Regions from separate parts of the Shewanella inventionis genome, predicted to be linked through region 1. Evidence: predicted binding sites of a transcription regulator. Region 1 holds the regulator's gene; each other region holds the start of a gene.

Region 1 (2,279 bases):
ATTGTTGACTGGGCAAGAATGCGTGAAATTGCCGACAAAATTGGTGCCTATTTATTTGTTGATATGGCACACGTTGCCGGTTTAATTGCTGCAGGTGTTTATCCTACGCCAGTGCCACACGCACACGTTGTGACTTCTACCACACATAAAACCTTAGCTGGCCCTCGTGGCGGTATTATTATTTCAGCTGCTGACGATGAAGAGTTATACAAAAAGTTAAACTCTGCAGTATTTCCTGGTGGCCAGGGTGGCCCATTAATGCATGTTATCGCGGGTAAAGCAGTAGCATTTAAAGAAGCATTAGAGCCAGAGTTTAAAGTATACCAGCAGCAAGTAGTTAAAAATGCCAAAGCCATGGTTGAAGTATTTTTATCTCGCGGATATAAAATCGTCTCAGGTGGTACTGAAAACCACTTAATGTTGGTTGATTTAATTGGTCGTGATTTAACCGGTAAAGAAGCTGACGCGGCGTTAGGCAGTGCCAACATTACCGTTAACAAAAACTCAGTGCCTAATGATCCTCGTTCACCATTTGTTACATCGGGTATCCGTATTGGTTCACCAGCCATTACTCGCCGTGGCTTTAAAGAAGCTGAAGCAAAAGAGCTGACAACCTGGATTTGTGACATTTTAGATGATGCATCTAACACTGCTGTTATTGAGCGCGTTAAAGGCCAGGTGTTGGCATTGTGTGCTAAGTTTCCAGTATACGGTTAATCACTATTGTTTTAGGTGTTGAGGTTTAGGTTAACCTTATGCCACAAATAGGATAAACTTTGATGGCCGCTAATTTTTAGCGGCCATTTTGTTTTCTGCAGGAGGTTCAATGCATTGCCCTTTTTGTAGCGCGACCGACACCAAAGTTATCGATTCTCGATTAGTGGCCGATGGCCATCAAGTTCGCCGTCGCCGGGAGTGTACCGAATGTCATGAACGTTTTACCACGTTTGAGGGGGCTGAATTAGTGATGCCCAGAGTGATAAAGCGTGATGGCACCAGACAGCCGTTTGATGAAGATAAACTGCGTGGCGGTATGTTGCGAGCAGTGGAAAAGCGTCCGGTATCAATTGACGAGATAGAACAAGCCCTTACTAAGATTAAATCAACACTGCGCGCAACTGGCGAGCGTGAAGTGGATTCTGAAATGATTGGTAATCTGATGATGGAGCAGTTAATGACGCTAGATAAAGTGGCTTATATTCGTTTTGCTTCGGTTTATCGCGCTTTTGAAGATGTCTCGCAATTTGGTGAGGCTATTGCCAAGCTACAAAAATAATCACATATGTAAGACCATGCTCTTCTGTTTAGACGATTTTCTACAGGATATATATGGCAGTAAACGAGGTTAACAACCATGTCTAACTGGTCTAGTGTTGATATAGAAATGATGAGCCGAGCAATTAAGCTGGCTGAAAAGGGGCGGTTTACTACTCGGCCCAATCCTTGTGTCGGTTGCGTAATTGTACGCGATGACCACATTATCGGCGAAGGTTATCATCAACGAGCGGGTCAAGGTCATGCAGAAGTTAATGCGCTTAAGATGCTTTATGATAAAAGCCAAACCGCGCAAGGTGCGACTGCTTATGTCACACTTGAGCCTTGTAGTCATTATGGCCGTACGCCGCCATGTGCATTGGGATTAATTAATGCCAAGGTTGCCAGAGTTGTGGTGGCTGTGACCGATGCTAACCCAGAAGTTTCTGGGCGTGGTATCGCCATGCTAAGAGAGGCGGGTATTCAAGTGGATGTCGGTTTACTCACAGATCAAGCATATGCATTAAACCTTGGTTTTATGAAACGCATGAAAACAGGTTTACCCTGGGTAACGGTAAAGGTGGCTGCTAGTTTAGATGGAAAAACGGCGTTATCTAATGGCGTGTCAAAATGGATTACCGGCACTGCAGCTCGTGCAGATGTGCAAAAGTATCGTGCCAGTCATTGTGCGTTAATTACCGGCGTTGAAACCGTGCTAGTTGATGATCCGAGTTTACATGTTCGCTTTGAATCATTAGGTGAATTAACCACCCGACATACTCCAGATGAGATTTTTCAGCCTCTTCGAGTGGTACTAGATAGCCGCGCGAGATTAACGGCAAATCAGCAACTTTTTTCAATTGAAAGCCCAATATTATTGGTGTCAGGGTGTGATTATCCTGCACACATCAAAGCGACATTACCAGCGCATGTGTCTTTTTTAGTTTTAGAGTGTGACTCGTCAGGTAGAATCCCGTTACTGCCCTTGCTAACGTATTTAGGCAGAACGGCAAACTCAGTGTTAG
Region 2 (2,279 bases), 570 kb from region 1:
TTAACATCTTAGCTTTGCATTGTATTTGCACATTAAAGATGTTGATTGAATGATAATCATGCCTCGTTTGAAAGGAATAAATATGACAAAGCCGACCGTAGGATTAGTGTTAGGCAGCGGAGCCGCAAAAGGCTGGGCACATATTGGCGTGTTAAAAGGATTAGCATCGTTAGACATATACCCAGATAAAATTGCGGGTTGCTCAGTGGGGGCACTTGTTGGCGCTGCTTATGCTAATGATCATTTAGATGAACTCGAAACCTGGGTAAGCGGCTTTTCTAGCTGGGATGTACTTGGGCTAATGGATTTAGGTTGGCGTAAGGGGGGCTTAATCAGCGGGCAAAAAGTGTTCGATGTGCTGGCTAATCGCATTGGTGATCTCAATATTGAGCAATTAAATAGGCCGTTTGCGGCAGTGGCTACCGATCTGTATTCTGGCCAAGAAATATGGTTTAGAGAGGGAAATTTACGCCATGCTGTAAGGGCATCGTGTTCTATGCCTGGCTTTTTACCCCCAGTGCAACAAGATAACCGTTGGTTAGTTGATGGTGCGGTGGTTAATCCTGTGCCCGTTTCGTTGTGCCGGGCAATGGGCGTAGATATTGTTATTGCGGTTGATCTAAATGGTCATCGTCGTGGTCACATGCACATGATGCCTGAACAATTAAAAAGCCGTGAGCCTAAAAAATCTCAACCTGTTACTGAAAAACCACAGTTAGAGTCTGGCTTTATGGATTTGTGGGGCAAAGGTAAAGATTATATGAGTGACCTAACGGACAAGTTTTCCCTTGGTGGCGGTAAATCTCACCCGGGCATGATAGCTGTTATGTCTCAGTCGATGGACATTTTAGAGCAAAGACATAAACGGTCGCGACTAATGGGCGAGCCACCAGATATTTATATCGTGCCTGATGTGGTTGATATTGGCACTATGGAGTTTCATCGAGCCAAAGAAGCGATTAAAGCCGGAGAAGTTGCGGTACAAGATATTGCCCATTTACTTAAGGCGACGTTGTCGAGTCGTTAATATTTTGCAGCAGGTTATTGCTTAATGTATGGCCTGCTGTCGCTTTTATTTTTTCACTACGGTTAACTGCAATTTGTCTTAATCTTTACCAGTCTGCTTTCTTATGATCTGGATCAAAGAAACGTATCCCGTTATAGCGCCTAATACACACCATATAGTGTTGTTTATTTATTTTGTGCCAATATATAGTGTTTTGCGGCATTTATAAAAGGTGGGTCGTATGCTAGTTGTGGTGAAAAGGGATGGATGCCGTACTGCGTTTGACGCAAGTCGCATCAAAGATGCGGTGTTAGCTGCAATGGATTCTGCGGGGCAAGCAGATGATCAATATGCACTGGAATTAGCCAAAGCTATACAGCTACAGATGGCCGAGCGCACGCAAGTTGATATACATGAGCTACAAGATGCGGTTGAAAATTTATTAATGTCGGGGCCGTTTAAGTCTGTTGCTCGTCATTATATTGAGTATCGCCACGATCGCGACAAACACCGTGAAGCTAAAAGTAAGTTAAATTGTGCTATTCGTGGTTTAGTTGAGCAATCTGACAGTGCTATTTTAAATGAAAATGCCAATAAAGATGCCAAAGTGATCCCAACTCAACGGGATTTGTTAGCCGGCATTGTGGCAAAACATTACGCCAAAACTCACCTATTACCAAAAGATGTGGTCGCTGCCCATGAAAAAGGCGAGATTCATTACCACGATTTAGATTATGCGCCTTTTTTCCCAATGTTTAACTGCATGCTCATTGATTTAGCGGGCATGTTGACTCATGGTTTTAAAATGGGCAACGCTGAAATAGACACGCCTAAATCAATTTCTACTGCTACAGCCGTTACGGCACAGATTATTGCCCAAGTGGCCAGCCATATTTATGGCGGTACAACGATTAACCGCATTGACGAGGTGTTGGCTGAGTTTGTACAAAAAAGTTATCAAAAACATCTTGCTGTGGCTAAAAAATGGCAAATAGCTGACGAAGCGGGTTTTGCCATGACCCAAACCGAGAAAGAATGTCACGATGCTTTCCAATCGCTAGAATACGAAGTGAATACGTTGCATACCGCTAACGGACAAACTCCATTTGTGACCTTTGGTTTTGGTTTAGGCACATCATGGGAATCGCGGTTAATTCAAAAATCTATTTTAACAGTGCGCATGGCGGGTTTGGGCAAAAACCGTAAAACGGCAGTGTTTCCCAAACTGGTTTTTGCTATTAAAGATGGGGTTAATCATAAAGCCCAAGACAGT
Region 3 (2,279 bases), 920 kb from region 1:
TGATAGCCACACAAAAAGTAGATTAATCGTCATGCCGGTAACCTCAAGGTTATCGGTAATGCACTTTTTCAATTGAACCTCGCAATACCTAACGCTTATATAAGGAATAATTAAGTGCATAAACACGATGTGAAAGGCGTTTTATTTGACCTTGACGGTACATTAGCAGACACCGCACCAGATTTAGTTTACGCACTTAATCTTAGCTTAGAAGATGCAGGTTTTACCGCCCAACCCCTTGAAAAAATGCGCCATGCAGCCTCTCACGGTAGTTTATATTTAGTAAAAACAGCGATACCTGATGCCGACGAAGCATTGCAACTTAAAATACAACAGGGATTACTGCAGCATTATGGCCAAATTAATGGCGAGCTTAGCCGTTTATTTGATGGATTACCTGAGCTACTCAACTTATTTGATCAACACAATATTCCTTATGGCATCGTCACCAATAAACCCGCCCGCTTTGCCCGCCCTTTAGTTGATAAATTAGGCTTAACAGGCCGAGTTAACGCCATGATCAGCGGTGACAGTACCCGCCATGCAAAACCACATACCGCACCAATGTTGTTAGCCGCCCAGCAAATTGCAACGTCGCCTCAGCAGATCCTGTATTTAGGTGACGCAGAGCGTGATCTCGTTGCCGCCCATAACGCCAACATGCTTGGAGGTGTGGCACTTTGGGGGTATTTATCTGCTTCAGACAAACCAGAACTATGGCCATCAAAACGACATTTTGCAGATGGTTCATCTTTAACACAGTTTTTTACTGAATAAGCCATTAATGGCTTATGTTTTATTAAGCGAGTCGTATTTGAACGGCATTTGTTATCTAGCTTACAACAAGATGGCTGTTTTGATCTGCAGATCAAAAGCCATAAAAGATCAATCTAAAAATGGTCGTAAATTTTTGATCGCTGCTTATTTTAGCGATCAAATTTTTCTAATCTATTGCATAAAAAAACATCAAGCGTTAAAAACACTATATAAATTTGGGCTCTAGGGTTAGCCATTACTAACCCTGCCGTTTATCCTCAACTTATCCACAAGAAGTTAATGTAATTGTGACTTGCAAATCAGCTCAAACCTCACTATCTTGTATCTCAGTTTATAAATAACACCATATCTTGTGTGTGGGTAACAATCGAAACACTACTCTCCTTGTGAATTTACAAGGTAGTGTCTTAATGAATGTACTGTAGATCCACCTTGCCGTAAGTACATTCTGGACGATTGTTTTAACATGGAACTGTTTTGTGATTTGTTCTGATCGAATCAAAGTAGCACAGCATCCTGAACATGATCACATGACCGGATATAGAACCAAGGCCTCTCTTCAATGAATAGCAATATGACAGTCACTAAACGCAGTGGCGAACGTGAAAGTATCCATTTAGATAAAATTCACCGCGTGATCACTTGGGCAGCCAAGGGATTAAAAAACGTCTCAGTATCTGAAGTTGAACTTCGATCTCACCTGCAGTTTTTTGACGGCATTCCAACTGAAGCCATTCATGAAACCATCATTAAAGCAGCTGCTGACTTAATCTCGCCAGACTCGCCAGATTACCAATTTTTAGCAGCGCGCTTAGCGGTGTTTCACCTACGCAAAAAAGCCTTTGGTCAATTTGAACCACCTAAGTTATACGACCATGTGACTCGCTTAGTGGAAATGGGCAAATATGATATGCATATTTTGGCCGACTACACTCGTGAAGAGATTGAAACCTTAGACAGCTATATCGATCACTGGCGCGATATGAACTTCTCTTATGCCGCCGTTAAGCAGCTTGAAGGTAAGTATTTAGTGCAAAACCGTGTAACCCATGAAGTATATGAGAGCGCGCAGTTTTTATACATTTTAGTGGCAGCATGTTTATTTGCTCGTTATCCAAAAGACACTCGTTTGGATTACATCAAGCGTTTTTATGATGCGACGTCTTTATTCAAAATTTCATTACCGACACCGATTATGTCTGGCGTTCGTACTCCTACGCGTCAGTTCAGCTCTTGTGTACTCATTGAATGCGATGACAGCCTTGATTCAATCAATGCAACGGCATCTTCTATCGTTAAATACGTTAGTCAACGTGCTGGTATTGGTATTAACGCAGGTCGTATCCGCGCCTTAGGTAGCCCTATTCGTGGCGGCGAAGCATTCCATACAGGTTGCTTACCTTTTTACAAATATTTCCAAACTGCGGTTAAGTCGTGCTCTCAAGGCGGCGTTCGTGGCGGTGCTGCCACCCTGTTCTACCCGTTATGGCATTTAGAAGTTG

The links. The regulator NrdR, encoded in region 1, represses ribonucleotide reductase genes. The targets are predictions, from matches to a motif close to AAACACNANATNTNGTGTTT.
Region 2: a site for NrdR is predicted at 1,171-1,190, ahead of nrdD (anaerobic ribonucleoside-triphosphate reductase). Genes of this name have one in related genera too.
Region 3: a site for NrdR is predicted at 1,116-1,135, ahead of nrdA (class 1a ribonucleoside-diphosphate reductase subunit alpha). Genes of this name have one in related genera too.

What each region holds. Positions count from the first base shown of each region.
Region 1 covers NZ_CP082926.1:1,836,815-1,839,093, forward strand. The annotation lists gene glyA (serine hydroxymethyltransferase) at 1-717, shown strand, start outside; gene nrdR (transcriptional regulator NrdR) at 827-1,276, shown strand; gene ribD (bifunctional diaminohydroxyphosphoribosylaminopyrimidine deaminase/5-amino-6-(5-phosphoribosylamino)uracil reductase RibD) at 1,355-2,279, shown strand, end outside.
Region 2 covers NZ_CP082926.1:2,408,323-2,410,601, forward strand. The annotation lists gene rssA (patatin-like phospholipase RssA) at 83-1,027, shown strand; gene nrdD (anaerobic ribonucleoside-triphosphate reductase) at 1,248-2,279, shown strand, end outside.
Region 3 covers NZ_CP082926.1:2,760,668-2,762,946, reverse strand. The annotation lists gene ubiG (bifunctional 2-polyprenyl-6-hydroxyphenol methylase/3-demethylubiquinol 3-O-methyltransferase UbiG) at 1-26, shown strand, start outside; gene K8B83_RS12285 (HAD family hydrolase) at 115-777, shown strand; gene nrdA (class 1a ribonucleoside-diphosphate reductase subunit alpha) at 1,340-2,279, shown strand, end outside.